2 regions of the Paenibacillus sp. 2TAB19 genome follow, and region 2 is predicted to be linked to the other one. Evidence: predicted binding sites of a transcription regulator. Region 2 holds the regulator's gene; the other holds the start of a gene.
What was found. Region 2 encodes LexA, which represses DNA repair genes until DNA is damaged. Its sites were predicted from a motif close to CGAACATATGTTCG; they were not measured.
Positions count from the first base shown of each region.

Region 1 (16,150 bases), on a different contig from region 2:
TACGGAATGACGCTTTCTCCGCCCGGCGTCGTCGGCAATATTTGTATGCTTACCAGTGCATTAGCCATTCGTTTCCCCTGCTTTCGTCAGTATGAATTATTTCTTAGGCAAAAAGTCGTTCGTAAACGCTTTGTCCGCCTCAAGCTCCTTCTCCAGCAGCTTGTGGTCGAACATCCAGTTCGCATAATTTTCCCATACGCTCAGCTTCTGCTCGCCCCATTGCGCGGCATCGTCCTGGTATTTCGGACTCAACCACTTTTGGCTCGCGCGAACGAGCTCGGCATTCAGATCCGGCTCTGCCTGAATCAATACTTCGGCCGCATCCTCCGGATTGTCGATCGCATATTGGTAGCCTGCCGCAGCGCCCGCAACGAACGCCTTAACGAGCTCCGGATCTTTAGCGATCAGCTTCTCGCTTGTCGCAAGCACCGGTGTATAATAGTCCAGCTTGTCGCTATAATCGGTCAAATATACCATATTGATTTTCTCGCCGCGCAGCTCGGCCTCGACGCCCGTCCACGCGTAATATATCCAAGCGAAGTCGATATCACGCTTAACAGCCGTGAAGAAATCGCCGTCGCCGATGCTCATAATATTAACCTTCTTCACATCCGCTTGCTCCTCTTGCATGAGTGAATCAATGACCGCTTCCTCAAGCGGAGCGCCCCAGCCGCCGTATGTTTTGCCTTCGAACTTCTTCGGCGAATCGATGCCTTTATCGACAGGCGAAGCGAAGCCCGACGTGTTATGCTGAATGACTGCCGCGAGCGATACGAGCGGTACGCCCGCGATACGAGCCATGGTGATCGACTCCTGATAGCTGACGCCGAATTGTACGTTGCCGGAAGCGACCATTTGGTCAGCGCCGCTCTCGCCCGGCTGAATAATTTCAACGTCAAGCCCCTGCTCCTTGAAGAACCCTTTATCCCGAGCCACATACAGCCCCGTATGATTCGTGTTCGGCGTCCAGTCGAGCACGACCTGTACTTTCGTCAGCGGCTTATCCGCGCCGCTCCCTTCATTCTCTCCCGCGTTGCCGCTCTCCGGCTTATTGCTGTTCGCGCCGCAGCCTGCAAGTACGATAACGAGCGCCATTAACAGCGCCGTAAGCCTCCAAGTCATTCGTCCAGTTTGTTTCTTCATCCTGCTGTCTCCCTCTCCCTGTATCTCTTTATTTTGTCGAAACGAAACGAATCGAAAGGATATCTTGTCTGTGTCCGGTTGGTTGCCCCCGTGCGATCGGCCGCTGCCGCATGCAAAAAAGCGTCCTCCCGTATGGAAGGACGCCTGAAATTCGGCTGCGCCTATGCACGCTGCTTCGGCATGACGTTAGAAGCACGATCTAACGGTCGTCCCTTGCATGAAACGCGCAAAGCTTATCTTCCCTACGCTGGCATTATCCAGATCAGGTTTATAGGGTCGGGATTGCATATACATAAATCCCCTCTCAGCCGGCCTAACCAGCTCCCCGGAACATATTCGGTTTCGTCAATATGCCTATTATAGCAAATCCCGACTAAATAGCTATCTTTTTTTGAAGCTAGAAGGTCGGCATTAACCCGTTTGCCCTGCGTCGGAATGCTGCTGCGCCGCCTTCTTGTACCGTTTGCGCACACCGACGATCAGCAGAAGCAGCGGCAGCACGATTTGGAATAACGGAACGATTTTCAGCGTCACATCGAACCCTAGCCATATATGATACGTATTATTCGGTTCCAGAAACGATGCAGCGTAGATGACCATCCCGACTGGCCAGACCAAATGACGGTAAGCCGCCCCCGTCACTTCCTTAAGCGTAAGGACCGCCGCCAAGTACAGTGCCGTCATTTTTACATAGAGTCCGATGTATAGCAGCAGCGTAACGATAACGTCCAGCCGCTCGAGGAAATTCGCCAACCGAATCAATTGAACCGCCTGCAGCAGCGGCAGCGCCGTAACCTCAGACAAGGAGAGGCCCAGTACGCTCATCACGAGCATATTCATAAAAATCAAAAAGGCAGATACGCCCACTTGCGCCCAGAAGGTGACCTTCCGCAGCACTTGCTTCTCCTTCAAATATTTCCAATAGACAAGAAAAATGACCATTTGCCCAAAAGGAAACGAAACCAGATCCGGAAACGCCGCCTTCGCAATCGGGCCTATCCCGTTCTCCATCAGCGGTAGCAACTGGTGAATATCAGGCAGCTTCGCGATAAACAACAGCAAAATAATAAACAAATAGCTGATCCCCGCAATCGGGAACAGCAGCTGTGTAACACGCACGAACACCTCAAGCCCCTTGCTGACCGTGTACGCAGCGACAAACAGAATGAGCAGCATAATCATCCATTTGGGCGTCACGGTCAAGAGTGCCATATTCGTCAGTTCCCCTACGTCTCGCACATTACGCATCGATTCATAGGCGAACCATAGCGCATAGACAAGTCCAACCGCTCCGCCGAGCCATTTGCCAAAATGCATCAAGATCAGCTCGCCGAGTCCCGCTTCGGGCGCGCGCTTCTGCACCGTCACATAAACAACGGTCAACAGCAATCCGATGACCGCAGCCATCGTCATCGCAAGCCATGAATCGGGCTTCGCTTTGATGCCGAGCTCGAACAGCGGCGTGCTGCCGATTAAGAAAACAATAATCAGAATATACAACTGTTGTTTGCCGATCTGCTGCATGGCATCTCCTTTCCGTCTATGAACGCGCCTTCTCCTGCAGTTTCTTAAATCCGCCGCCGCTCATGCCCGCTGAATTCACTTTCACCTTTACGTCAATCTTCACTTCCATCTCTGCAAATAAGTCAGGCCAATCCCCCTTCATCTGCTTCCAAGCGTCCGGATGCCTCTGATGAATGATATTACCGAAACCAACCACATCCGCCTTATATCCCAAAACAGCTTTCCAACCGTTTTCCATCGTCGCTTTGATTGTCTCGGCTATCACTTGCGCGGTCTGGTCTACTTCTTTCGGCTTATTCATGTCGCCGCTGCAGTTGTACTCGAGCAGCGTGCCTTCCGCTTTTGTCTCAATATGCATCGTCCACTTGCTGCCGGAACGTTGCGGGCGAAGCTTCGTTTTCGCCTTCGTAATACGAATGGAGGAGACTTTGCCCTCCTTTCCGTCATCCGGACAGCCGAACGCTACCGTCGTCTTCTTGATCTGATTTTTGATCCACATCAGACCTGAGCTTTCTTCCTTCGTAATCCAGCCTACGAGCTTATCGCCGGAGACGATGCCCAGATCCATCAGCCTCACCTTGGAGGACGTATTCGTTCGGCTAAGCTTGTCTACCTGGTCTAGACTTTCTCCCGTTCCGGAGATCGCCAGACTCGGTATGCCAACAACCTGTGCCCCGCCAAGCAAATCCTTAAGCACCTTATGCATCGTCGTTTCCTGGAAGGTCGAGCCGTTCAACTGCTCATTGAAGATCATCTGCTGAATGGCGGCCCCAGGTATTTTCTCCAATGGAATGAGCTGCTCCAGTACGCGGCGCGCGTTGCCCTTCGTCAGAAATACGCTGACCGTCTCGCGCGAATCGGGATTTCGGAGATAGGCTTCCGCAAGCGCGGATATGCCTTTGCGCGCTGCATCCTGTCCAATAATAACGACTTGGTTGTGAGCGAAAAAAAGCCGTCTCGGCGTCTCCAGGCTCGCCTTGCTGATCGCAATCCGAAAGTTGTCCCCTTTGGTGGAGAACACATTAACCGCCGCGTTCGTGCCCGCCGCAGCGCTTTGGCCGGAAATTGCTTGCGGAATGACGACCTGATAGGACAACTGCCACTGCCCATCCTTCCAATCGATGCCCGTTGCCGATACGATCGCGATATCGCTTAACTCAACCTTGCCCCAGCAGCCCGCCAGCGGCAAGCAAATGAGCAGCGCCAGCAGTCCGGATAGCAGCCTCCTTCCGATCACACGCCCCCCCTCCTTCCGTTATGGATTGTCTGAATGCCTCTGTGCCGGCGGCTTCCGGCGATTAGGCAGCCGTCGCGGATTGCGCAGCTTAAGATCGAATGGGCGAAATACCATGGCCCACCATGGCAGGCGGATGAATACGTCACGAAATACGGACTGGCTTGCCGACCCCGGCGCCATCGGCGACATATAGGGCACGCCGAACGAGCGCAGCGACACGAGATGAACGAGCATAAGCAGCACGGAGATGAAGATGCCGAAGAAGCCGAACATGCCCGCCATCACCATGAAGATAAACCGGATAATGCGCGATGCCGCGCCCATATTGAACTCTGGCATGACGAAGTTCGAGATCGCCGTGAACGAGACGACGATTACCATCACCGCCGATACAATGCCGGCCTGCACGGCCGATTGCCCAAGCACGAGGGCTCCTACAATCGATATGGCAGGTCCGATGGCCCGCGGCATCCGCAGCCCCGCTTCGCGCAGCACCTCGAACGTCATCTCCATCAGCAGCGCCTCTACGAGTCCTGGAAAAGGGACGCCCTCTCGCTGAGCCGCTATGCTAATAAGCAGCGTCGTCGGCAGCATTTCCTGATGAAAGGTCGTAACGGCAATATATAAGGCCGGCAGCAAGATCGATACAATGAACGCCACATATCGGATCACCCGCACAAGCGTTGCTATATCGAACCGCTGATAATAATCTTCCGGCGATTGGAAGAAGCTGAAGAACGTTATCGGCGCCATCAGAGCAATCGGCGTGCCATCCACCATAATCGCCACTCGTCCTTCCAGCAGGATCGAGGCTACCGTATCGGGACGTTCGGTGTTCAGAATGGTCGGGAACAGCGTGAATGTCTCGTCTTGAATAAATTCTTCGATATAGCCGCTCTCCAGCACGCCGTCAATATCGATATCGCCAAGCCTGCGATACACTTCCTTAAGCACGCCTTCGTCGACGACGCCGTTCAAATAAAGCACCGCGACGTCGGTATGCGTTTGGCGGCCGATCTTATGCATCTGCACATGAAGATCGCTTGAGCGGATAATACGCCTAACAAGACTAATATTGGTCCGGATATTTTCGACAAAACCATACTGCGGACCGCGTATGACCGTCTGCGTCTGCGGAATCGTTACGGACCGCTGCTCGCCGCCTGTAACGCTGGCCGTCAGCACCGACGTGCAGCCTTCAGCTACGATCAGGCATAAGCCGTCAGACACCGCCTGCAGCGCCTCCTCCAGCGTGAACATTTCTCCTACGGAGCCAACGGATACAATGCAATCGCGCAAAGCCTCCAGCAGCTTAGTTTCCTTCGTATGCGCATGCTGCGGAAGCTGCATCGACATCAGCGGCTCCATAATGCTAACGTTCACGGTCTCTGCGTCGACGATGCCGTCGATATAGATAAGCGCAAGCTCCCGGCTGGGGGTCGCATCGCTGCGGAACATACGAACGACCAGATCGAAGCTGCCGCCGAAGCGGCTTCGGATCGCATCTGCATTAGCCTGAAGCGACGGACTAAGCGGCGTTCGCGCCTTCTGGGCATTTTTTTTCATAGCGGCATTCGGACACCTTTCCGTTTCCATGTTGCCTCTATTTTGGCGCAAACTGGTTGAATATATGTAAGATCATCCCGTCTCCTTATGATTGTAAATAATAACCATAGCGGAGCCTATAGCATAAGAACGTATGTTCTGTATATAATAAGGCAAGGTGAAACGGCTAACGCCGTACTTTGGCGGCGAGGCGCGTTTCATTCCGGAGAAATATAAGCACAGTATAAGCATCCCATTTTATGCTTTCTTATATTTAAACAAACGTTCTGCACAGTATAGGAGGAACACGATGCCCCGTCAAAGAGTTGTCATGCTGGCGGACTGCCAGTCGTTCTACGCCTCCGTCGAGAAGGCGGAGCATCCCGAATACAAGGATCTCCCGCTCGTCGTCGCCGGCGATCCCGAGCGCCGATCCGGCATTATTCTCGCCGCCTGCCCCCTGGCGAAACAATTCGGCGTCACAACCGCCGAGCGGCTAGGCGACTCGCTCGCCAAATGCCCGAATCTCGTCATCGTAAAGCCCCGCATGAAGCTTTACATTGATACGTCGATGAGAATTACGCAAATTTACGAAAGCTTCACCGATTTGGTCGAGCCGTACTCAATCGATGAGCAGTTTCTCGACGTGACGGGATCGCTGCAGCTGTACGGCCCGCCGGAGAAGCTCGCCGAGCTCATACAGGCGCGCGTACTGGCCGAGACCGGCATCTACACCCGCTTCGGCATCGCCGAGAACAAAATTTTGGCGAAGACCGCCTGCGACAATTATGCCAAGAAGAACGAATCCGGCATCTACACGCTAACCAAGGATTTGCTGGAAGAGACGCTATGGACATTGCCGGTAGGCAAGATGTTCATGGTCGGCAACCGGATGAACGCCCACTTCAATGCGATGGGTATGCCGACCATCGGCCATATCGCGCGAACGCCGCTGGATAAGCTGAAAGCGATGATGCGCCGCAAATTCGGCAAAAACTCGGACATCAACGCCGAGCTGTATTGGCGCATTGCCAGCGGCATCGACGACAGCCCCGTAACGCCCGGCACGCATCAGGTCGCGCCTACGACCGTCGGCCATATGATGACGCTGCCTCGCGATTACGGCAGCCTGGCGGAGATTAAGGTCGTGCTGCTGGAGCTCGTCGAGCTTGTATGCCAGCGCTGCCGCAGCAAGGGCTACATGGGACATGTCGTTTCCGTCGGATGCATGGGCGCCGACTACGACCGTCCGAGCGGCTTCAACCGGCAGATGAAGATGGAGGACCCGACCAATATTACGAACCAAGTATATCGATCCGCCGTGACGCTGCTGCAGAAGCATTGGGACGGCCTGCCTGTCCGGAAGGTCGGCGTCAGCCTCTCGCAATTTTCGGCGGATGACGAATACCAGCTCTCTTTGTTCGATCTGCACCGGGAGAAGTTGATCGCGCTGGAGAAGACGACCGACGCTATTAAGCAAAAATACGGCGACGCCAGCATTATACGCGCCGTATCGCACACACCGAGCGGCCAAGCGCGAGACCGCTCCGCCAAAATTGGAGGCCATTACAAATGAGAAAGAAGCTTGAGGGAAACGGACTGTGGGAATCGAGCCGCATGATGCTGCCTGAGCACAAAGCCGAGATTGTCCGGAACAACGAAGCGTTGAAGCGGCGCACGCGCGCCTCGCTCGATGAGCAGGAATGGGAAGCTGTCTCCCGCGCCGTCGCCGAATCGCTGCAGCTGCGGCTGCCGATCACGCTGCGGATGTTCCACCCGCTGGAGGAGCTCACGATTATCGGCATCGTTGATCGGGTCGATTCACAGAAGGGCCGGTTCATGATCGACGGCGAGTGGTTCGCGGTCCGGGATATTGAAGGCGTCGCGAGCAGCGACTAAAGCTTCTGCCGCTGCGCCGCAAGTACGGCAAGCTCAAGCTTATTCAGGATGAGTCCGTATTCGTTCGTCAGCTCGAACACCGGCGGCAGCGGCAACTTGCGGAAGTAAGGCAGCACTTGATCTGCCGAATGAAACCAATCTCCCTTCTCGGCAGGAGCGACAGGGCGATCCCCCCAAGCTGACGGCAGCTCCGGGCTATACAGCGGCTTCGCGCCCGGCTTCAACGCGCCGCCGATAAGCCGCTCCTTATAGACGCGCTGCGGCGGCAACTGCCGGATGCGGGCATAGAGCTGGGGCGCGAAGTCGGCCCGCGAGCCTGTATGCTTCACGGCGGCAGCGAAGCAGCGCGCGCCGTGGAGAACAGGAGCGATGCCGAACAGCATCGCATAGAGCTGCTTGCCGAATTCAACCCGCTCCTCTACATTCTCGAATCGCTCGATAATGATACCCGCCAGCTGCGTGCCTGCCTCCGTGCTGCAATCCCCGTCGGCAGCTGATTTGCCGCCGCTGCCGTAAGGAAAGACGACGCCGTTCAACTGCAGCACGGACTGCAGACCGAAGAACAGCGTTTGCAGCACCTTTTCTTTGAAATGCTCGTTCTGTATAACGCGCTGTTCGATGTAATGCTGCTCGTTAACGATAAGCGCCACCGTCAAGGGAACCGGATCCCGTTCCTTCCAGAACTGCCGCCATACAGGCGCCATGAACACCGAAACGTCAAACGCCGGCAACAGATGGAATAGGCTTCTCCCTTCCCTCAGGCTGCGCTCGTAGAGCAGCAACTGCGGGTAGGCATCTTGGAAAATAAGCGCATTCGCGCGTTCCAGGAAAGAGAACAGCTCCTCCCGCTGATCGTCCCGAAGCAAATAGGGCAGCCACTCCCCTTGCAGATCCGTCATATTCCAGCCGCCGTTGCGCGAGACGAGATGCGCAAGCAGCGCCCAATGAAGCACTGGCGTGCGAAAATAGACGGTCCGGTACGCCTCGGTCCGCGTTACGTTATTCCGATTGCACTTGTCCGTCTCCGTGCGAATCTGTGAGATGAGTGCCAGTTCCTCATCCGTCCACGATTCGGAAGCATGAAGGGGCGACGTCTCCGCCTCCTCCTCCAGCCTTCTCCACGCAGCCGTCAGCCGGGATATCGCAGCTGGCGACAGCAGGAGCGGAGATGCTTCCGCGATCATCTGCTCCGATACGCTCATTGCTTTCCACTTCCCGACAGCATAAGCGACAGCAGCGCGCGGAAGCGCAAGCAGCCGACCGAGAAACGATTCGCCGCTTCCCCGCTGCTGCCTTCGCCCTCGGAAACTTCCCTGTTTGTCCATACACGCCCCTCCCGATCATCACCTTATAAGACCAGTATCCTCCAAGTCGCAGGCTGCCATACGGAAGCGGGCGTGCAAGTTGGGCATACAGGGGAAGTCATAGTATAATAGAGCCAAATTTACGCTCTGCCTTAAGCGAGCAGCAGCAGACGGAGGTTGGAAGCGATGTGCGGAAGATATACGCTCACAATAACGATAGAAGAGCTAATGGTGCGGTATATGGTAGACGAGACAGGCATTCCGTTCCATCGTCCAAAATATAACGTAGCCCCGAGCCAGCAAGTGCTCGCAGTCATTAACGATGGGAGCGCCAATCGGCTCGGCGAGCTGAAGTGGGGTCTCGTTCCGCCATGGGCCGATGATCCGAAGGTCGGCTTCATGATGATTAACGCGCGAGCAGAGACGGCAGCCGCGAAGGCAGCGTTCAAGAAGCCGCTTCGCAGCAAGCGCTGCCTCATTCCCGCGGACGGATTCTATGAGTGGAAGAAGCTAAGCGGCGGCGGCAAGCAGCCGATGCGGATTACGTTGAAGAGCCGTGAGATATTCAGCATGGCGGGTCTCTACGAAACTTGGATCTCTCCCGATGGTGCCAAAATAAACAGCTGTACCATCCTTACGACAGAACCCAATCCGTTAATGGCTCCTATTCACGATCGAATGCCGGTCATTTTAAAGCCAGAGAATGAAGCGTTATGGCTTGATCGCAAGACGCAGGACGTAGAAGCCATTCTGCCGCTCTTGCGCCCATATGACGAGCGCGACATGGTCGCTTACGCCGTCTCTTCCGCTGTAGGCAACGTGCGCAACGACTCCCCCGAATTAATTGAGCAAATGATGGTGGACGAGCAGTTGCGGCTGTTCTAAGCTCGGGCGTACACGCATCATCTAGTTCATAGTAAGGTGGAGCTGAGGACACCTGAGGCCTTAATAATGGGTTTCGCATCATTTGACGGATCATGCGAACACCGATGTCCCTAATGGACTCCAGCCCCTCCTATAGGGGACTCATGAGTCCGCAACGGCACCAACGGCACTGCAATGCAATTTAATGCAAGCTAAGCTTGCCCCACAACAAAAAAAAATCGCCGACCGGATAGGTCAGCGAAACATGCCCCAAAGCTTGAGCAAATGAAACGTATTGTTCGGATCAATCTTTTGTCCCAGAACGAAAGCGACGATTTGATCCTCCTGCACATCGGTGAGCGGCTCCTGCAAAATAACGGCAGCAGCCTTCACCAGCCTGCGCACCTTCGGACGTTCCTGCAAATCATATTTCGTTACGTTGCCCAGCAGCTCTCGAATCCGGTCCTTCGTGACCGGATTTTTCAACTTATATTTGACGCGCTCGACCAACTGCGGCTTAATGCCGTACTTTTGGTAACTCACAGTCTAGACACCTCCAACCGACAGTGTTAACGGTTAACTATATGCCGGAATTAAGGAATTATTGCCTAGTCCAATTGCTCCCCTTGAAAAATTTGATCCTTCTGCAGCAGCGCGCGCAACCTTGCATAGGATGTATTGGTCCAAAAATCGTCTTGTCCCGTGATCTCGCCCGCGTCATCGCGCGCCTCTTCCAGCGTCTCGTAATCAGCCACCATATCGGCCAGCTTGAACTCGGGGAGCCCGCTCTGCTTTGTTCCGAAGAAGTCGCCTGGTCCGCGAAGCTCCAGGTCTCGCCGCGATACTTCGAAGCCGTCATCGGTATCCGTCATGACCTTCATCCGCTCGCGTCCGGTCTCCGACTTCGGATCGGACACGAGAATGCAATGCGACTGATGCTCGCCGCGTCCAACGCGTCCGCGAAGCTGATGGAGCTGCGACAGGCCGAAGCGCTCCGCATCCATAATGACCATTAACGTCGAATTCGGCACGTCGACGCCAACCTCGACGACGGTCGTCGCGACGAGCACCTGCGTCTCGTTCGCACCGAAGGCGCTCATGACGGCATCCTTATCGGCTGCCGTCAGCCGCCCGTGAAGAAGCGCAACCTTATACTGCGGGAACGCTTGCTGCATTTGGATATGCAGATCGATCGCGTTCTGCACGTCAAGCTTCTCCGACTCCTCGATAAGCGGACAAATAATGTACGCTTGGCGCCCTTGATCCACTTCCTTGCGAATGAATTCCAGAACGCGGTCCATCATGCTGTGCTTCACCCAATACGTCTTGATCGGCTTGCGCCCATGAGGGCGATCGCGAAGCGTTGACACGTCCATATCCCCGAACGCCGTAATGGCAAGCGTTCGCGGAATCGGCGTAGCCGTCATCGTCAGCACGTCCGGATTCATCCCCTTGCGCCGCAGCACGCTGCGCTGATTAACGCCGAACCGGTGCTGCTCGTCGGTCACGACAAGTCCAAGACTGCGGAAGAATACGTCGTCTTGAATAAGCGCATGCGTGCCAACCGCGATATCGATCATCCCCATCTGCAAGCCGGCAAGCACATCGCGGCGCTTCCGCTCCGTCAAGCTTCCCGTCAGCAAGCCGACCTCGATCCCCATCCCGCTGAACAGCTTCTGCAGGGAGCGCATATGCTGATCGGCCAATATTTCCGTCGGCACCATGAGCGCGCCTTGATGACCGGTCTTGACCGCTCCATACAGCGCGATAGCAGCAACGACCGTTTTGCCCGAGCCGACATCGCCCTGCAGCAGCCGGTTCATGCTCGATGGACGGCGCATATCCATCAATATTTCGTTGACGACCTTCTTCTGCGCATCGGTGAGCTCGAATGGCAGCGTTGCCGCGAACTGCCGTATCCATTCGCTCTCCACACGCATCGCCAAGCCGTCGCCGCGTTTGCGATTCAGCGCGCGATAAGCTTGCAGCTTGAGCTGGAACAGGAACAGCTCCTCGTACACAAGGCGCCGCCTGGCAGCTTGTCCTTCCTTCGCGTCCTCCGGCAGATGAATATGGCGCACAGCGTCGCGCCTAGCCATAAGCTGATGACGCTGCACCAGCTCATGCGGCAGCACTTCCTCGATCATCGTCTCGTATTGCGTCAGCGCTTGGCGAATCGTCTTTCGCATCCACGGCTGCGTAATGCTGCCGCCTACAGAATAGACGGGCTGAAGCGTACCGCTCTTAGCCGCCTTGCCTCCTGTAGCCGTGCTGCCGCCATCCTGAAACTCCGAATCGGATACCGTCATCTGCAGCCGATGCTGCTCCCATTTGCCCGTCAGCATCACTTCACGCCCAAGCGTAAGCTGCTCCTGCAAGTAATGCCGATTGAACCAGACGGCCGTCACAAGCCATCCGTCAATCTCAATCTTGCAAGTCAGCCGCGACTTCCCTTTTCCGTATCGTTGAAGCAGCGGATTACCGCGGATATGGCCAAGCACAGTCACTTTCTCGCCATCCTTGGCATCTGCCAAATTACGAATGCGATAGTCCTCGTACCGATATGGAAAATAGTCGAGCAGATCGGCGACGGTTTGAATGCCAAAGGCGTGAAGCTCCTGTTCCTTAGGAGCGCTCACGCCTTTAATTTGTTTAACGGAAACTTGATCTAAGCTAATCATCATTCACTCACACCTTGTACATAAATACGGCCGATAACCCCGGTCCCGTATGCGTTCCGATAACCGCTCCGATTGTCGTGAAGCCTATATGCTGAATATTGAAATGGCCCTTCAAGTATTCACACAGCTCCATAGCTGTATCATGACCTGAAGACCACGCAATCGTCATCGACACAGGCTCCTGCGCGTCGAAGCGCTGCTTCAGCATCTCAAGCACGCGCGCCATCGCTTTTTTCGTTCCGCGCACCTTATCGACAGGATAGACCGTTCCGTCCGGGTCCAGCGACAGAATCGGCTTAATATTAAGAATCGAACCTATAAGTGCCGAAGCTTTGCCGATCCGTCCGCCCTTCTGCAAATATTCAAGCGAATCCACCAAAAAATAAATTTGCATCTCGCCTTCGAGACGCTGCAGCTCGGCCAGGATGACATCCTTCGATTCACCGGCCAGCGCCATCTCGGCCGCCCGAATAGCACGCATGCCGAAGCCGTACGAAGCCGACTTGGAATCAATGATCGTAATATCGCCGGCGTCCTCCAGCATCGACTGCGCAATAACCGCCGATTGATACGTTCCGCTCAGCGCTGCCGATAAGTGCAACGAAATAATCGGCCCTTCCGGATCCTCGGCGAGCAATTGCTCGTACATCTCGGAGAACTCGTTCGGCGACGGCTGCGAGGTCGTCGGCAGAACGGACGATGAGGTCAGCTTCGCGTAGAACTCCTCGTTCTGGATCGTCACGCCGTCCAAATACGTTTCTTCCCCGAACAGAACCTTGAGCGGCACCATCGAAATACCCAGCTTCTCTCTTACCTCGAGCGGAATATCAGCGGTACTATCCGTTACAATTCGAACCTTCCCCATAGGAATCCCCTCCCGGACATAATAACGATTGCCAATTATTCAACGGCGAACAAATAAGGGTAAAGAGGCTGACCGCCTTCTTGCACCTCGGTCTCAAGCTCTGGGTACTGCTCGGCAATCCATTCGCACAATGCCGCGGTTACGCTCGGGTCGGCATCCTCGCCTGTAAGCACGGTTACGAGATCGCCGCCGTCCGCCAGCATGCTGGCTAGCAGCGACTGGCACGCGCCCAGCACAGCCGGATCAGAAACAACAATCGTCTTCTCCTTAATGCCGATATATTCGCCTTCGCGAATCGAGACCCCTTCGATCGTCGTATCCCGAACGGCCTTCGTTACTTGGCCGGAAACGACCTGTTCAGCCGCATTCCGCATCCAGTCCGTATTGCGCTCCATCGATTCATCCTCTTTGAAGGCAAGCACAGCCGCCAGCCCCTGAGGAATCGTACGTGTAGCAATAACCGTCACACTGCGTTCGCTAAGCTCGGCAGCTTGTTCAGCGGCAAGAATGATATTGCCGTTATTCGGAAGCAAATAAATATGCTCAGCGGAGAGCGCCTCGATTGCCTTCACGAAATCTTCCGTGCTCGGATTCATCGTTTGTCCGCCGGACAATACGGTATCCACATCATTTTCGAGGAAAATGTCGGCAATGCCGTCGCCAAGAGCTACTGCGATGATGCCGTAAGGAGCGCGTTCGTATACTTGTCCAGGCGCTACCGCCGCATCCGGCACTTGCCCCGCCAGCAATTCCGCTGCAGCTAAGCTTGCAGTCGCATAATTGGATGTTTCATGCTCCTGCTCCAGCAGCTCGCGGTGCTGCTCTCTCATGTTTAAGATATGAATATCGGTCAACTCGCCGTAAGGCAGAGATAAGTTAAGCACATCGCCAGGCTTGCGCGAATGAACATGCACTTTGATAATGTCGTCGTCCGTAATGACGAGAATGGAGTCTCCGTCCTTCTCGAGCGCACGTTTGTAAGCGGATTCATCAAAAAACGCCGCTTTATTGCCGATCAGCTTGCGATTGATAAAAAATTCCATGTCGTATAAAAACTCAATGGCTTCCGTCGACAGTCTCGCTTGCGCAGAGCTTGGCTCCTGCTTGCGAATGCTTGGCGCTGAGCCGGGAACGGCCACTTCCTCAGGAGGCGCGGCTTCAGAAGGCAATGTGTAGCCTTCTTGCTCTGCGTTTCCAGAACCAGCGTTCAAGCTATGCACGAAGCCTTCATAAATAAATACGAGCCCTTGCCCGCCGGAATCGACTACGCCGACCTGCTTCAGGACAGGCAGCAGATCAGGCGTGCGCTGCAACGCTTCATGCGCCTTCGCGTGCACTTCACGCATCAGATCGGCAACATCATTCGTTCTGCGCGCATACTGAACCGCATGTTTGGCTGCTTCTCTGGCAACCGTAAGTATTGTTCCTTCGACCGGCTTAACAACCGCCTTATAGGCCATGTCTACACCGTGCTGAAGCGCGTTCGCAAGCTGGAGCACTCCCGCTTCTTCCACCCCGCTCAGCGACTTCGAGAAGCCGCGGAACAGCTGCGATAGAATAACGCCGGAATTGCCGCGCGCGCCCATGAGCAGCCCTTTCGAAAGAGCTTCTGCCGCTTTGCCCACCCCTGCGGACGGTTTACTGCGCAGCTCGCGAATACCGGAGGTCATCGTTAAATTCATGTTGGTTCCCGTATCGCCATCCGGCACAGGAAACACATTCAAAGCGTTAACATGTTCGGCGTTACGCTGTAAATATTCTGCACCTAGCAGTGCCATTGCGGCAAAATCAGATCCGTTAATAAAGCGCTTACTCAAAGAAAATTCCCCTTCCGCTACATGGATACCCTCACGTCTTGAACAAATATATGGACTTGTTCCACTTGTAGATCGAATACATTGTTAAGTACATATTTCACTTTTGATTGAATATTATGGGCAACTTCGGAAATCTTCGTGCCGTAGCTCACGACAATATGAAGATCGATATGCAGCTTCTCTTGCTCCCGCCGCACTTCTACCCCGCGCGTATAATTGTCTCTTCCCAATAGCTCGGCGATACCGTCCTTCAGTTGCTTTCTCGAAGCCATTCCGACAAGTCCATAACAATCCAAAGCTGCGGAGCCAGCAATAACGGCAATGCAGTGATCTGTAACGTGAATGGAACCAAGCTCGGTGCTAAGCTGCAGAGGCATAGAACTACACTCCCTTACTGTAAGTATTATGGACTATGTATCATTGTACTATAAACAGCGTCTTTATAGAAGTGTACACGCCAAATACGGTCATAATCAAGCAAAATGCTTAATTATTCATTATATTTTACACGCTGGATCCTTTAGAATTGGGTTGAACAGAAACTTAGTTTATGATACGATGTTCAAGTGTGTTCAAATGCGTTCTAATGAATATCCGCTAACGAACTTAAGTTTTTGCATACGCAAATCTTGAAGGAGGTGTAGTCATGTCCCGCAAATGTTTTCTTACAGGTAAAGCACCGGGCAAAGGGAACAACGTATCCCACGCCAACAACAAAACGCGTCGTACTTGGGGCGTAAACGTTCAAAAGGTTCGCATCCTTGTTGATGGTAAACCGAAACGTGTTTATGTTAGTGCTCGCGCACTGAAATCCGGCAAAGTTACACGCGTATAATCATGGCTTTGGCCATAGATAAAAGCACCTGAGACCTCAGGTGCTTTTTGTTATCCCTTTACGCGATCGCGGTCGTAAGGCGGCAGCCAGGAACACTATCAGCTTTTTTGGAAGGTATTCAATATCGCCTTTACGAAACCGCCCAAAAATTTCGGCAGTTTGATCGTGTAAAATTTCATGCCTCATCCCTCCTCAGACACGCTCATCGAATTGTACCGTGACCAGAACATACGCTTATGTAACCATCCTATGCGTCCCTGGTCTGTCCTATTCCATCGTGAGCGTGCTCTGAAAGGGCTGTTATACGTTGTTTATCAAATCCGGATTATCGCGCATATACGTAACGATTGAGACGATGATCGCGACAACGAGATAAAAAAGGATCGCAACAACGAAGAAAGCGATTCGCAGGCCGATGCTATCGTACTTGCGAAAG
Region 1 is NZ_JBFRGE010000047.1:29,266-45,415, reverse strand. Features, by position in the region: gene AB4Z33_RS20175 (thiamine-binding protein) at 1-68, opposite strand, end outside; gene AB4Z33_RS20170 (ABC transporter substrate-binding protein) at 97-1,143, opposite strand; TPP riboswitch at 1,366-1,481, opposite strand; gene AB4Z33_RS20165 (GerAB/ArcD/ProY family transporter) at 1,555-2,667, opposite strand; gene AB4Z33_RS20160 (Ger(x)C family spore germination protein) at 2,684-3,904, opposite strand; gene AB4Z33_RS20155 (spore germination protein) at 3,923-5,470, opposite strand; gene AB4Z33_RS20150 (DNA polymerase IV) at 5,760-7,025, shown strand; gene AB4Z33_RS20145 (YolD-like family protein) at 7,022-7,348, shown strand; gene AB4Z33_RS20140 (DUF2515 domain-containing protein) at 7,345-8,673, opposite strand; gene AB4Z33_RS20135 (SOS response-associated peptidase) at 8,839-9,537, shown strand; gene AB4Z33_RS20130 (stage VI sporulation protein F) at 9,772-10,059, opposite strand; gene recG (ATP-dependent DNA helicase RecG) at 10,125-12,200, opposite strand; gene AB4Z33_RS20120 (DegV family protein) at 12,205-13,062, opposite strand; gene AB4Z33_RS20115 (DAK2 domain-containing protein) at 13,098-14,840, opposite strand; gene AB4Z33_RS20110 (Asp23/Gls24 family envelope stress response protein) at 14,897-15,256, opposite strand; gene rpmB (50S ribosomal protein L28) at 15,526-15,714, shown strand; gene spoVM (stage V sporulation protein SpoVM) at 15,813-15,893, opposite strand; gene AB4Z33_RS20095 (hypothetical protein) at 16,015-16,150, opposite strand, start outside.
Region 1: a site for LexA is predicted at 5,597-5,610, ahead of AB4Z33_RS20150 (DNA polymerase IV). Genes of this name have one in related genera too.

Region 2 (16,150 bases):
AAAAAGGCGAGCCTACAACGGAATTGAACGACCAAGGCGGTTATTTCGATCTTGCGCCAATGGATATGGGCGAGAACTGCCGCCGTGAAATCGTATTGACGCTTGAAGAGATGGGCTTCGAGATCGAAGCTTCTCACCATGAGGTTGCTCCAGGACAACATGAGATCGACTTCAAATACGCGGATGCGATTCGCGCAGCGGATCAAATCCAAACCTTCAAGCTCGTCGTTAAGACGATTGCACGCGAGCATGGTCTTCATGCATCCTTTATGCCAAAACCGCTGTTCGGCGTTAACGGTTCCGGCATGCACTGTCACCAATCGTTGTTCCAAGGGAATACGAACGTATTTTATGATGAGAAGGACAAGCTTGGTCTAAGCGCAACTGCTCGTTATTATATGGCAGGCGTCCTGCAGCATGCGCGAGCAATGGCTGCGATTACGAACCCAACAGTTAACTCTTACAAACGTCTCGTACCGGGCTATGAAGCTCCAGTATACGTAGCATGGTCGGCGAGCAACCGTTCGCCAATGATCCGTATTCCGGCTTCGCGCGGTCTCAGCACACGCGTTGAAGTACGTAACCCAGATCCTGCGGCTAACCCTTACCTCGTACTTGCGGTAATGCTGAAAGCGGGCCTTGACGGTATTAACAACAGAACGGAGCTTCCTCCTCCGACAGACCGTAACATCTACATTATGACAGAGGAAGAGCGTCTGGACGCGGGTATACCGAGCTTGCCAGGCGATCTGAAGGAAGCGCTTGACGAAATGCTTCGCAGCGATGTCGTATGCGACGCGCTAGGCGAGCACGCGCTTGCTCACTTCTACGAGCTCAAAGAAATCGAGTGGGACATGTACCGCACGCAAGTTCACCAATGGGAACGCGATCAGTACTTGACGCTTTACTAATCAATAGGATCAACTATAACCCGCTAAGGCTTCTGCGAATGCAGAAATCTTAGCGGGTTTTTCTGTAAATATTTTGGATCTTTATAAAGATGAATTTAGAATTATTAATTGGATTTCTGAGACTGTCGATTAACTGTTTACCAATTTAGATATGATTTCAATTTATATGATTTTTCACACAACGTTAGTAAAACAAGACGTAAACTGAAAATACTTATACGATTTATCATACAAAAGTGGTTAATTCATCCACGCAGCCGATGATTTTGTACGATTTTTCGATCAAAACCCTTGATTTGGCCTCTCTGTAAGGTTGGTTATACGATAAATCGTATAACTATTAGTTAGTCACAATTAATCGACTGCCGCTTTCTTACAGTCAAAAGACTAATAATGAGACAATAGTAGTCTTTGATAGGAACTTATGCAGTCAGATGGACGGGGGGAGGACTTCTGTGGGTTGAAATGCAACTTTCTAATATCAGTAAATCAATATAAAGAAGAGGAGGAACGATGCGCTAGGCTATCGTTCTTCCTCTTCTTGTTCGTAGCTCAATGATTAGTGAATATCTCTGAACAATCCAATGACTTTACCGAGGATCGTCACGTTCTGGAGTAGAATAGGCTGCATGGAGGAATTCTCCGGTTGGAGACGTATGTAGTTCTTCTCCTTGTAGAACGTCTTAACGGTAGCTTCATCATCCTCGTTCATGGCTACGACGATATCGCCATTGTTGGCAGTACGCTGCTGGCGAACGATGACGTAGTCTCCGTCGTGAATGCCGGCTTCGATCATGCTCTCTCCCTCAACGTTCAGGATGAAGACGCTGCTGTCGCCAACAAAATGTGATGGAAGAGGGAAGTAGTCCTCAATATTCTCAGTAGCTGTAATCGGCACGCCTGCTGTTACTTTACCGACGATTGGCACTTTAGCGACGGCAAGCGGGATAATACCGTCCACGCCTTCCGTATCCAAAATTTCAATAGCGCGAGGTTTGGTAGGGTCGCGGCGGATAAGGCCCTTCTTCTCTAAACGGTCGAGGTGACCGTGTACAGTCGAGCTGGATAATAATCCGACGGCTTCGCCGATTTCCCTGACGGAAGGCGGGTAGCCTTTCTCCCGGACCTCATTCTTAATGAAATCAAGAATAGATTGTTGTCGGCTGGAAATCTTCGACACTGCGATCACTCCATTAGTATGTTTGTACAAAAGTATAGCACAGAACCCGGGTTCGCACAAACATAAGTTCTTAAGCACAAAGGTTCGTATTTTTGTGTTGACTACAAACGTTTGTTCGTGTTATTCTCAGAACAGAACAAACGTTTGGGGTGCTGAGAGATGATGATGAGTCCAAGTTTTTACAGAACAATACATACGCAACCAGAAATGAAGGTTAGTCCTATATATAAACGATATACGGTTGCAGTGAGACGTCATGCACTTAAGCTGATCGTATGCGCAATGCTGTTCGTACTTTTGTTTACGAGCTTTCTATTGATCGGTACGAAGGCATCTGGCAGCAAGAACGCTGTTGCTGCGGTCAACGAGGAACTTGTGACCGTATTTACAGGCGATACATTGTGGGGGATCGCTAATCGTTTTGCCAGTGAGAAGGAAGATATTCGCTACGTCATCTATTTGATTAAGGAGCGTAACGGATTAGAGTCGACGGACCTGTATCCGGGGCAGAAGCTTGTTATTCCTTCTATATAATGAACTTGTACGCAGAGAGCATCTGAACCGGAGACGGTTTGATGCTTTTTTTCGTTATTTCAGCTTATCTTTTTGCGGACATAATGTAAGTGCCGCCTTGACAATTACGCTTTGAAAATGTCAAAGTAAAGGATAGAACATTTACAGCATGAGGGGAGTTTAACGTTCAATATGGATATGGATAAGTTAATAGCTCGGATCAACGAGCTTTCTCGGAAAAATAAAACGGTAGGCTTGACCGACGAGGAAACGTCCGAGCGTGATGAGCTTCGAAGGCAGTATTTGAACAACTTTAAGAGCAACTTCAGACAGCAGCTCGATACGATTAAGTATGTTGAGGACGAGGACCAGGATAACGTTAAGCATTAAGCGTCTGTTATGGCCGAGTTCCGCTTGGCCTTTCTTCCATAAAGTCTTGTGTACGAGAACCATTTCTGAAGCAATGGGGGAATTCATCTATGAAGTATCGGTTGCTTGGCAGAAGCGGGCTTGCCGTCTCTGAATTATGTCTAGGAACGATGACGTTCGGTAACACGACAAGCGAACAGGATTCGATTGAAATGATCGGCCGTTTCTATGACAAAGGCGGAAATTTTATCGACACGGCTGATGTATATGTTAGTGGTCGATCGGAAGAGATTGTGGGTAAGGCAATACGCGGCAAACGTTCGGAGACGGTACTTGCAACGAAAGTAAGAATGGCGACTTCTGGCGACATTAATGGGGTAGGACTATCCCGCAAACATATTATGGACGGCATAGAGGCGAGCTTGAAGCGTCTTCAGACCGATTACATTGATCTTTATCAGGTCCATGTGTGGGATCAGGCTACGCCAATTGAAGAGACGCTTCGGGCGCTTGACGATCTTGTTACGTCGGGCAAAGTACGATACATAGGCTGTTCTAATTTTTTTGCTTGGCAATTGATGAAGTCGCTTGCTCTTAGCGATGTGAATCGATACGTACGCTTCGTCTCTATTCAGCCTCAGTACAGTCTTGTAAGCAGGCAGATGGATAGGGAAATGTTATCGTTATGTCTAGAAGAGAAGGTAGCGATCATCCCTTGGGCGCCTCTCGGTGGCGGTTTCCTGACAGGACGATACAATCGCGACATACCGACGGAGGGTCGTCTGACCTCGAAGGTTGGCGAAAGCGCATGGGTGAACCGTGCATCGGACCATAACTTTGCTATTCTAGATGCCGTGGTTGAGGCAGCGAAGCTATTGGACAAAGCGCCAGCCGAGGTGTCATTACGCTGGCTGCTGCAGAAGGAAGGTATTACTTCTCCAATATTCGGCGCTCGTTCCTTAGAGCAATTCGAGGAAAATATGGGCGCGGCGGACTGGGAGATGCCTGTCGATATTTGGGACAAGTTGAACGAAATAAGCGCATTGCCTGATGATTATCCGAACCGGTTCATTACGAAGTTCCAGCGTTCACTAGGATAATTGAGATTGTTCGCATAATAGACAGGCTTGCGGATGTAGGCCGAAGTAGGAGGAATAAGCTTGTCACGTTCTTGGGAGCGCAAGGTGCGCAAAAACATGAGTCAAGTTAACAAACAACGCAAAAAACATGGTGAAGGTTCTATCGTACTAAACGGCGAGAAAGCGGTAAAAATCGTCGGCCGCAATTATATTGCGCCGATTCTACTGCTCCTGTTCATCGGATTGTACGTTATTCTGATCCAGAGCCAGAAGGACTATCAGATCGATACGATGTTTTATGTAACCATTGCATGTTATGTCGTTTTAGCAGGTCTATTCTTCTTAAGACGTCCTTATATCCAAATCGGTAAGGACTATGTACAGACGCGTAGAATGATGGGGGACAAGCGTCTGACGGCTTCTTCCATTAAAGGCATCAGCACGCAGCCTGGTTACGTTGTCATTGAGCCGCAAAAAGGCGGTAATTGGGTGTTCTCGCGCTTGATTAACCGTTACCCTACGGATGAAATTAATGAGAAGCTTAAATTGTTCGCGCAAGCGAACGGTATTTCATTTCAGCAAAAATAAAGGCATGGGAGAGTAATGATTATTATGGCAAAGCAAGCTGTATTATTTGACTTAGACGACACTTTGCTGTGGGATGACCGCAGTGTGAAAGAAGCATTCGAAGCAACCTGCCAGGCAGCTGCTGACCTAACGGGTGTAGACGTTAACGCACTTGAAGAATCGGTTCGCCGCGAAGCACGGGCGCTGTACGAATCGTATGAGACGTACCCATTCACGAAGATGATTGGCATCAATCCTTTCGAAGGCTTGTGGGCGAACTTCCGTGAGGGAGAGCAAGAGGAATTCCGCAAGCTGGAAAGTCTTGCGCCAGGCTATCGCAGAGAAGCATGGACGAAGGGGCTGCTAGCGCTTGGTATAGATGATCCGAAGCTTGGCGCTGAGCTAGCTGAGAAGTTCCCGGCTGAACGTCGGTCGCGTCCGATCGTTTATGATGAGACTTTCCGCGTGCTGGACTCGCTAAAAGGGAAATATAAGTTGCTGCTGCTAACGAACGGCTCGCCGGATTTGCAACGCGAGAAGCTGGCAGGCGTTCCTCAGCTCGTTCCCTATTTTGATCATATTATTATTTCGGGCGAGTTCGGTGAAGGCAAGCCGGCCGCATCGATCTTCAAGCATGCCCTTGAGCGTCTTGGCATCGAGCCGGAGCATGGTATTATGGTTGGTGACAAGCTTACGACCGATATTCTTGGAGCAAATACGATTGGCATGACATCCGTATGGATTAATCGCCACGATATGGTACGTAATGACGATATTATTCCTACTTGTGAAATTAAGCATCTGGAAGAGCTGCTGCAAATACTCGAGCAATAAAAGAATAAGCAATAAAATAAGCCCCTCGGCTACGGCAAAGCTGCAGCATGAGGGGCTTGCATTATTGAATTCGATCCGTTACGCTTTGTCCGATTCGAATACCGGATCAGCGAATGGATGAGCGATCCAGCCTTCTGTTTCGATGAACAAACGAACAGCCACGATTTGACGGTTATCCATTAGCGTGAAGAAATGCGGCTTGTATTCCGGTACGGAAATGACATCGCCTGCTTCAAGCTCAACATCAAAGTAACCAACATCGTCAGTGCCTTTGATGATGAATATGCCCTTACCAGCTGTAATCGCGCGAACTTCATCTTCGGTATGTGTATGGACGTTCTCGAATTTCTTCAGAAGCTCATCCAGATTAGGCGTTGCTTCGGACAATGTAATGATGTCCCAAGTTTTGTACCCGCGGCGTTCAGCGAGATCTTTAATTTCATCAGCATAAGTAGCAAGCACTTGCTGCTTCTCTTCATCAGAAAGAATGAACTTTTCTTGCAGCTCGGGAGCAAGCTTGCTTGTATTCCAATGTTCATATAGAACTTCCTGTTGCTCTAGAAATGCACGGACGTTTTCTTCGCCGGAGATACGTTGTTCGGTATTGCGAATTCTAATTTCAGCCATGATCATTCCCTCTTTTCCAATAGAAATTAAATGATATAATAATTATAAAACAAATGATGACGGATGTCGATGGATTTGCTTTTCAGTCCTAAGCGATTCTGATAAACTAATTGTTAATGATTTTGGGAAGGGTGTACGAATTGTCTAAACCAACCATACAACAAATGCTGCAAGAGCGCATACTTATTTTGGATGGCGCTATGGGTACAATGATTCAACAAGCAGACCTGAATGAAAATGATTTTGGCGGTCCAGAGCTAGATGGCTGTAACGAAATGCTCGTTCTAACTCGTCCGGACGTGATTCAGTTGATTCACGAGCAATACCTCGAGGCTGGAGCTGACATTCTGGAGACGAATACGTTCGGCGCGACTAGCGTCGTGCTTGCCGATTACGATATACCGGAGAAAGCTAGAGAAATCAACCTCGCTGCGGCTAAGCTGGCACGCGATGCGGCAGACAAGTATAGTACGCCCGACAAGCCGCGTTATGTTGCAGGAGCGCTCGGACCAACGACGAAGACGCTTTCCGTTACGGGCGGCGTTACGTTCGATGAACTGGTAGAGAGCTATTACGAGCAAGCGGTAGCTCTTATCGAAGGACAGGTTGATGCTCTGCTTCTAGAGACATCACAGGATACGCTTAACGTTAAGGCTGGAAGCATCGGCATACGTAACGCGTTTGATACGCTTGGCGTTGAGCTGCCAATTATGATCTCGGGTACGATCGAACCAATGGGAACCACACTCGCGGGTCAAACGATTGAGTCGTTCTATATTTCCTTGGAGCACTTGAAGCCAATCTCGATTGGCTTAAACTGTGCGACAGGACCTGAATTTATGCGTGACCATCTCCGAACGCTGAGTGAAATCGCGAATGCTTCAATTAGCTGTTATCCGAACGCTGGATTACCGGATGAGAACGGCCATTATCATGAATCGCCGGAATCGCTTGCCAAGAAGATGTCGGCATTTGCAGAACAAGGCTGGCTTAATATTGCTGGCGGCTGCTGCGGCACGACGCCTGCGCATATTCGAGCTTTGACGGAGACAATGGCAAACTATACGCCGCGCACGAAGATGGGCGAGCACCCGGATGCGGTATCGGGTATCGACACCGTGTTTATCGAAGCGGATAACCGTCCGATTATGATCGGCGAGCGTACGAATATTTCCGGTTCCCGCAAGTTCAAACGGCTTCTTAAAGAAGAGAAGTTCGATGAAGCTTCCGAAATTGCAAGAGCGCAAGTAAAGGGCGGAGCGCATGTTATTGATATCAACTTGCAGGACACGGATATTGATGAGGCTTATGCCGTACATCAGTTTTTGCCGCAGGTCGTCAAGAAAATTAAAGCGCCGCTAATGCTCGATTCCACCTATGACCATATTATTGAGCTCGGCTTGAAATATTCGCAAGGCAAAGCCATTATCAACTCGATTAACTTAGAGGACGGCGAGTCCAAATTCGAGAAAATATTGCCGCTAATTCACCGATACGGCGCTGCTGTCGTCATGATTCTTATCGATGAAAGAGGACAAGCTGTTTCGCGTGAAGCGAAGCTCGAAGTGGCGGATCGTTCGTATGATTTGCTCGTTAATAAATACGGCATGAACCCTGCTGATATTATTTTTGACCCGAACATGTTCCCGGTTGGCTCTGGTGACCCGCAATATATCGGCTCTGCTGTTGAGACGCTCGAAGGCATTCGGCTGATCAAAGAAAAGTATCCTCGTACGAAAACGATCCTGGGACTAAGCAACATCTCATTCGGCTTGCCGGATGCAGGTCGTGAAGTACTTAATTCGGTTTACTTGTATCATGCGACGAAGGCAGGTCTTGACTATGCCATCGTGAATACGGAGAAGCTGGAGCGTTACGCTTCTATTCCTGATGAAGAGCGCCGCTTAGCCGAAGAGCTGATCTATAATACGAATGATGAGACGTTAGCTTCGTTCGTAGCTGCTTTCCGTGACAAGAAGGTCGAGAAGAAGGAGAAAATATCGAATCTTTCCCTCGAAGAGCGTCTTGGCTCATACGTAATTGAAGGGACGAAGGAAGGTTTAATTCCTGACCTAGAATTAGCACTGCAGAAATATTCGGCAATGGACGTTATCAATGGACCTCTCATGAGAGGGATGGAGGAAGTTGGCCGTCTCTTCAACAACAATGAGCTCATTGTGGCCGAGGTGCTCCAAAGCGCTGAAGTCATGAAGGCGTCCGTCAGTTTCCTAGAGCAATTCATGGAGAAAAACGAATCGTCCGTGAAAGGCAAGATCATTCTTGCAACGGTTAAGGGCGATGTTCATGATATCGGTAAAAACCTGGTTGAAATTATTTTATCGAATAACGGCTACAAAATTATAAATCTCGGCATTAAAGTACCGCCGGAACAGCTTATCGAAGCTTACCGCAATGAGAAGGTCGATGCTATCGGCTTATCCGGTCTGCTCGTAAAGTCGGCTCAGCAAATGGTCATTACAGCGCAAGATTTGCGCAATGCGGGCATCGATGCTCCGATTCTGGTCGGCGGCGCCGCGCTCACGCGTAAATTTACGAAAACAAGAATCGGTCCTGAGTATGACGGACTTGTTCTCTATGCGAAGGATGCAATGGACGGGCTCGATATTGCGAACAAGCTCATGGACCCTACGCATCGTACGCGTATGGAAGAGGAGATGGCTGCATATAAAGCTTCGGGCGGCGAAGTAGAAGAAGAGAAGAAAAAGATGCCTGAGCTTACGCGTGCGGTTCGTTCCAAAATATCGCCGGATGCTCCTGTATTTGCTCCGCCTGATCTTGAACGTCATGTATTGCGTGATGTGCCAATTCCGCATGTTATTCCGTACGTGAACATGCAGATGCTGCTCGGCCATCACCTTGGATTGAAAGGCAATGTCGACAATCTGCTTGCCGAAGGAAATGAGAAGGCTGTACAGCTGAAGGCTACTGTTGACGAGATTTTACGCCGAGGCAGCGCTGAAGGAATCATTCGCACGCATGGCATGTACCGCTTCTTCCCAGCGCAATCGTCGGGCAACGATATTATTATTTATAATCCCGAGGATCAGACGCAAGAGATTAAGCGTTTCACATTCCCGCGTCAGCAGGTTGAACCGTTCCTTTGCTTGTCTGATTACTTGAAGTCGGTTGAGAGCGGCGTAATGGATTATGTAGGCTTCCTCGTCGTTACGGCTGGCGAAGGCATACGAGATCTTGCGAATGAGTGGAAGGATAACGGCGACTACTTGCGTTCCCATGCGTTGCAATCCGTAGCGCTTGAAGTAGCGGAAGGAATGGCTGAACGCGTCCATCATATGATGCGTGACATTTGCGGCTATCCGGATCCTGCAGAGATGACGATGAAGCAGCGCCACGGCGCACGCTATCAAGGTATCCGGGTATCGTTCGGTTATCCGGCTTGTCCGAATTTGGAGGATCAAGAGCCATTATTTGATCTTATGAAGCCTGAGGACATCGGTGTACAGCTAACGGAAGGTTTCATGATGGAGCCTGAAGCATCGGTATCTGCAATGGTATTCGCGCATCCAGAGGCGCAATACTTCAATGTCGAGAAAGTATAAACGATAACTTTATAAGCAGCAATGAAGCCCTGCAACGGTTCGATAACCGATCTGTCGGGCTTCATTCATAGGCATTAACGAATATACATAAGCTATGCAGCGAGGTGAATTGGCAGTGCACATATGGTTTCTTGGGACTGGCGCAGGCCGTCCTAACAAGCATCGTAATGTTAGCTCGATAGCGCTGCAGTTGCCTGAGCCGTGCTGTGATTGGTGGCTGTTCGATGCAGGCGAGGCTACACAGCATCAATTAATGAAGACGCCGCTTAAATTAAGCAAGCTGACTACCATCTTCGTAACTCATCTTCATGGCGATCATATTTATGGATTGCCAGGCTTGATAAGCACACGCTCGTTTGATGGAGGAATCACTCCGCTTCGTTTGATTGGGCCTCGCGGGTTAAGACGTTACATCGAGACGGTGTTCGAGATTAGCGGAACGACACTCGACTACGATCTGCAATTTATAGAGCTGGATGAAGAGGACGGCCAGCTTGTCTATGAAGATGAACGATTCACTGTTGTGGCATCTACGTTGATTCATCGTGTTCCATGCTTTGGCTATCGCGTTGTCGAGCACGATCAGCCTGGGAAGCTGCTCGTTGATAAGCTTGTGCGGCTAGGCGTTGCAGCCGGTCCGCAATATGGATTGCTTAAGCAAGGGCATGATATTACGCTGCAAGATGGAACGACTATTTACGCGAAGGAAGTTACGGCGCCTGCTTTACCCGGTAGAATTGTAACTATACTTGGTGACACGACGCCATCTCCGAATGCTCTCGAGCTGGCAATGGGCGCTGATCTTCTCGTTCACGAGGCTACTTTCTCCGAAGGGCTCGAGGAAAAGGCTCATTTATTCGGCCATAGCACGACGATTGAGGCTGCAAGTACGGCTACCGAGGCAGGAGCTAGCATGCTGGTCATGACTCATTTCAGCGGCCGCTATCACAATGAAGATTTGTCGAAGCTGGAAGAAGAAGCTAAGCGGTTGTTTGATGGGGAAATTGTTGCAGCTACTGATCTTAAGTGCATAGAGATTAAGAGACGGGTATAGCCGCAGACCGCAGGTGATGGCATCCCGTGAGAAAAGACATATAGGCAGCTCGCCTGTATGTCTTTTGTATGTTGCGCATAGTTGGGAACTCACTGCTTAAGCGAACTTCGGGAATAATAGAAGCCGAGACTATATGTGACGACGACCATTGCTAAAATGATCGCTGCAATGGTATAGCTTTGTAACGGAGTCGGAATCATCATAGAAGCCAAAATGGTAAGGCCTGCTATGACGAATATTTTAGCCCCTGATTGATGCGTCTTGCGCCATACTTCCTCATTCGCGAGTGTGTGCGTAGTCTTAATGCCGACATAGCTGTTGTATTGGAATCTTGGCATATAGTTGCCTATGACCATTAAGAGAATGCCTAGAAACGGGAGAATGACATACGCGATGCTGAAACTATAGCCATATCCAATAGCTATGGTATAGCCATGAATCGTCAATAATCCGATCGTCATAATTAAACGAATGAGATTGAGGCTTGATTCAAATTGCGCATAATTACGCCTTCTCGGATCGATGTTTGGCAAGATGGATTGGAATGCGTTCACGAGCACCATAACGGCAGGCAGTAGAAATAGGGCAATTGCTTTATGGGCGTAATTGTCGATTTCATGTTTGGCATTCCAGTGGATCGGCATTTGATCTGGCATATCTCTATAGACGACGGCACTTGCAACGAGGGCGATGATAATAATTAACCACGTAAAGCGTTTGGTGTTCATCAGCATTACTTCCCTTCTGGTTTGGATGATTGAAACGAAACGATCCATTTCATTAACTCATGGAAAACGGTCGTATTCAGCGAATAATAAATATGTTGCCCCTGTCGTTCATCCCATACTAGTTCCGCTTGCTTCAGCAAGCTTAGATGATGCGAGATGCTGGGCTTCGTCATTTGGAAGTGGTCGGCAATCTCGCCTGCGGTCATATCGCGTTCGCGGAGCAGATCCAATATTTTGCGGCGAGTGGGGTCGGATAAAGCTTTGAATGCATGATTGATGGACATCGCTTTCCTCTTCTCTTTAAGAAAACAAATGATAGGTGTATATATTTAGATGATTATCTAAATGTTTAATCGAATGATAGCAGATGACACGGCTAAGATCAAGCGGATTCAAGTTCCATTTGTCAAAAAATAAAATTGCAGCACGAACATGTATTCTGTAAAATAATAAGCAACATGGGGTTAACGAGGAGTGAACGGTCATGAACCGTTGGACAGGCAGAGCATCAAGCCTTGAGGAATGGCTTCAGCATATACGACAAAACGACGAGATTATGGGCAATGTGACGCATTGGCGCACCATTGAACCGAAACAAGCACGAACAGTACCTCTCCCGGATCGTCTGCATCCTGCGCTCAAGGGTGCTTTGCAAGCGAGGGGAATAAATGAAATATATACGCATCAAGCGGGATCGTTCCAGGCTGTCAGCGAAGGCAGACATGTCGTCACGGTCACACCGACAGCGTCGGGCAAGACGCTGTGCTACAACTTGCCTGTCCTTCAATCATTACTGGGCAACGATGAGGGAAGGGCACTATATTTGTTCCCGACGAAAGCACTGGCTCAAGACCAGGTGACGGAGCTGCAGAAGCTGGCAGATCTGATGGAAGTTGATATTAAGACGCATACGTACGACGGCGATACCCCGCCGACGGTAAGAACCGCAATTCGTAATGCAGGGCATATTGTAGTAACGAACCCCGATATGCTTCATTCAGCGATTCTGCCGCACCATACGAAATGGGTGAAGCTGTTCGAGAATTTGAAGTTCATTGTCATTGACGAGGTACATGCTTATCGCGGCGTATTCGGCAGCCATGTAGCTAACGTCATTCGCAGATTGAAGCGCATCAGCAAATTTTACGGGTCTAATCCGCAATTCATTTGCGCCTCAGCGACGATCGACAATCCGCGTGATCACGCGGAAAGGCTGATCGGAGAAAGCGTTGCGTTAATCGATAATAACGGCGCTCCGATGGGCGAGAAACATTTTGTTTTTTATAATCCGCCAGTCGTCAACAAGCAATTGGGCATCCGTCGAAGCAGTGTGCTAGAGACACAGAAGCTGGCCGGCATGTTATTGAAGCAAGGCGTTCAGACGATCGTCTTCGCGCGCAGCCGTGTCAGGGTAGAGCTGCTGCTCACGTACTTGCAGGATATCATTAAAGACAAGCTGGAAGCGAAGACCATACGGGGCTATCGGGGCGGTTATTTGCCGAAGCTGCGGCGCGAGATCGAGCATGGATTGCGAACAGGAGAAATTCGGGGTGTTGTCAGCACGAATGCGCTGGAGCTTGGTATCGACATCGGTCAGCTTCAAGCATGCGTGCTGAACGGTTATCCGGGTACGGTCGCAAGCACATGGCAGCAATCTGGACGCGCAGGAAGAAGACAAGAGAGCTCGGTTACATTCATGGTCGCAAGCAGCAATCCGCTCGATCAATACATGATTCAGAATCCGGACTTCTTCTTCAACCGGCCGCCTGAACGAGCGCTCATTCATCCTGATAATTTACTTATATTGATCGATCATGTGAAATGCGCGGCATATGAGCTTCCTTTCGAGGCGGGGGAGAGGTTTGGCTCCGAGTCGCTTGAGGATATGATGGAATTTCTCGTAGAGGAGAAGGTGCTGCATAAGGCCGGCGGACGCTGGTACTGGATGGAGCAGTCGTTTCCCGCTCATAACATTTCGCTTCGTTCGGCGGCGCAAGAGAATTTTGTCATTATCGATATATCGAACGGCAGCCGCGTGTTAGGCGAGGTTGATCGGTTCAGCGCTCCTACGCTTATTCATGAGGAAGCGATTTATATTCATGAAGGTGTACAATATCAAGTCGAGAAGCTGGATTATCCGGAGAAAAAAGCTTATGTTCGCGAGGTTAACGTCGACTACTATACCGATGCAAACTTAGCTGTGGAGCTTAAGGTGCTCCATGTCGATAAGGAACGTGAAGTAGGCGAGCTCGTCCGGCAGTACGGCGAGGTGACCGTCAATGCGAAAGCTACGATTTTCAAGAAGATTAAGCTTCGCACGCATGAGAACATCGGCTCAGGCCCGATTCATCTGCCGGAGGAGGAGCTTCATACGAGCGGCTATTGGTTCTCGTTCAGCGAGGAGGCGGCGGCTCGCAAAAGCAAGAACGAAATGCAATATGCGCTGCTCGGCATCGCGAACGTGCTCGTGCATATCGCGCCGCTTTACTTAATGTGCGATCCGTTCGATATTCGCGTCGTGCCGCAGGTGAAAGCCGTCCATACGCAGCGGCCAACGATATACTTTTACGACCGGTACCCTGGCGGGATTGGCCTCAGCGAGCGATTGTACGAGGTGCATGACGCGCTGATCGAGCAGGCGAAGTCAGTGATTCAATCGTGTTCCTGCTTGAGCGGCTGTCCGGCATGTGTAGGACCGATTGAAGAGGTAGGGCTGCTCGGCAAACAGCAGGCGCTTGATCTTCTTAATGAAGCCGGAGGTACGCCATGAGCGGCCTTCGGGATCGGATGAACCGGCTGCGCGGCAATAGCGCAAGCGAGGATACGAAGATGTTCGAGGAGATCGTTAACGAGCGAGTCGAGAATGAAGCTGTATCAGAAGCAGAAGCTATGGTTGAAGCTGAAGAGCATATAGATGAGGCAGAAGAAGTACTGTCGCCTAAGTGGAAGAAGCTTGGCGTACAGCTGCAGTCGAATGAGACGGGACAATTTCTGCTGCGCAAGATCGTATATCCGCTTGATTATCAGCACGGAACACATACGTTATCGGAGCTTGGACTCGTTGCCGGCAAGCTGAAGGCCTTTCATCCCGGCGATGACAAGACTGCGGAAGCGAATCAAATTATGTTTCTTGACCTGGAGACGACGGGTCTTGGCGTCGGAACAGGCAATGTTCCGTTCATGGTGGGACTTGCGTATCAAGGAGAAGACTCGATCATTGTAGAGCAAGCGGTTATCAGGCATCCTGCTGAGGAACGGGCCATGCTTGCTTATTTAGCAGAGAAGCTGAACGATTATACGTTTTTGGCTACCTATAACGGCAAAACCTTCGATTGGCCCGTCATGCAAAATCGATTTATTTTGAACGGATTTCATCGGGGGATGTGGCAGCCGTTGCATCTCGATTTTTTGCATCCGGCTAGGTCGATATGGAGAAATACGCTTGCGTCTTGCAAGCTAAGCCATGTCGAAGAGGAACGGCTAGGCATTACTCGTCTAGATGATGTGCCGGGTTCTCTTGCTCCGCAGCTTTATTTCGAGTTTCTTGCAACGGGAGATCCCGATACGCTGGAAGGCGTATTCCGCCATAATGAGATCGATATGCTGTCGCTTGTGAGCTTAGCGATTCGATTCGGCCATTTGCTTGACGATATGGAGGCTGCGACGTTCCTGCGTCCCGATCAGCCGGAGGAAATGGTACGCACAGGATTATGGCTCGAGAGAATGGGGAGCTATAAGCTGCCAGACATCTTGTTCGAGCAGGTTGTCCGCTCCGAAATCGCAGCGCCATCGGCGCTTCTTATGCTAGCCGCGCGTGATAAGAAGGCTGGAAATTGGGGGCGCGCTGTGTTATTGTGGCAGAAGGTCATTATTCATTCATCGCTTGCATACGGCATTTACTCAATTGAAGCTTGCACGGAACTGGCCATGTATTATGAGCATAAGCAGAAAGACTTTCAAACAGCGTTGCAATATGCGCGGGAAGCGCTCGAGCATATGGGAAGCCAGCCGCTGCAGCGAAGGGATAAGAAGAAGTCTGCGGAGCTGGAAGCGCTTCGCAAACGGATATCAAGGCTGACGGGTAAGGCTGAACGCTATGGTTATCTCAAATAGCCGTTGCATAACATGCAATTTTTTTCTTAGGACTTAAGGAGGTATACCGCAATGACAACCAAACAGCGAACGATGAGCGGTCTACTAATTGATCTGGACGGTACAATCTATCACGGTTCGAAGCGGATTGAACATGCTGACAAGCTCATATCCGAATTGAGAGACAGCGGCCTTGCTTACAAGTATGTGACGAACAATTCGTCCGCGACGCCAGAGGAAGTAGCCGATAGGCTGCGATCGATGGGTATATTGGCAGAAGCGGATGATGTATGCACCTCCGCTCAAGCTGCTGCATCGTATATTGCTGAGCAGTCGCCCGGCGCCTCCGTATTTGTCATTGGAGAGAAAGGGCTTCGCGAGGCTGTCAGCGAGGCTGGACTCACGATAACCGAGGACAAACCGGATTATGTGCTGCAAGGGATTGATCGGGCATTCAATTATACTCGATTGGCAATGGCTGTACGTTATATTTTGGAAGGCGCGACATCTATTATGACGAATCCCGATTTGCTGCTGCCTACTGAGAACGGGTTGCAGCCGGGAGCAGGCTCGATTGGCGCCATGCTCGCCGCCGCTGGGGGCAAGCAACCTGTC
Region 2 is NZ_JBFRGE010000016.1:85,163-101,312, reverse strand. Features, by position in the region: partial or broken gene glnA (type I glutamate--ammonia ligase) at 1-911, shown strand, start outside; gene lexA (transcriptional repressor LexA) at 1,471-2,091, opposite strand; gene AB4Z33_RS09940 (LysM peptidoglycan-binding domain-containing protein) at 2,338-2,625, shown strand; gene AB4Z33_RS09935 (DUF896 domain-containing protein) at 2,803-2,994, shown strand; gene AB4Z33_RS09930 (aldo/keto reductase) at 3,084-4,073, shown strand; gene AB4Z33_RS09925 (hypothetical protein) at 4,134-4,640, shown strand; gene AB4Z33_RS09920 (HAD family hydrolase) at 4,665-5,453, shown strand; gene AB4Z33_RS09915 (1,2-dihydroxy-3-keto-5-methylthiopentene dioxygenase) at 5,532-6,080, opposite strand; gene metH (methionine synthase) at 6,197-9,661, shown strand; gene rnz (ribonuclease Z) at 9,777-10,715, shown strand; gene AB4Z33_RS09900 (SdpI family protein) at 10,805-11,443, opposite strand; gene AB4Z33_RS09895 (autorepressor SdpR family transcription factor) at 11,449-11,727, opposite strand; gene AB4Z33_RS09890 (DEAD/DEAH box helicase) at 11,928-14,213, shown strand; gene AB4Z33_RS09885 (ribonuclease H-like domain-containing protein) at 14,210-15,556, shown strand; gene AB4Z33_RS09880 (TIGR01457 family HAD-type hydrolase) at 15,608-16,150, shown strand, end outside.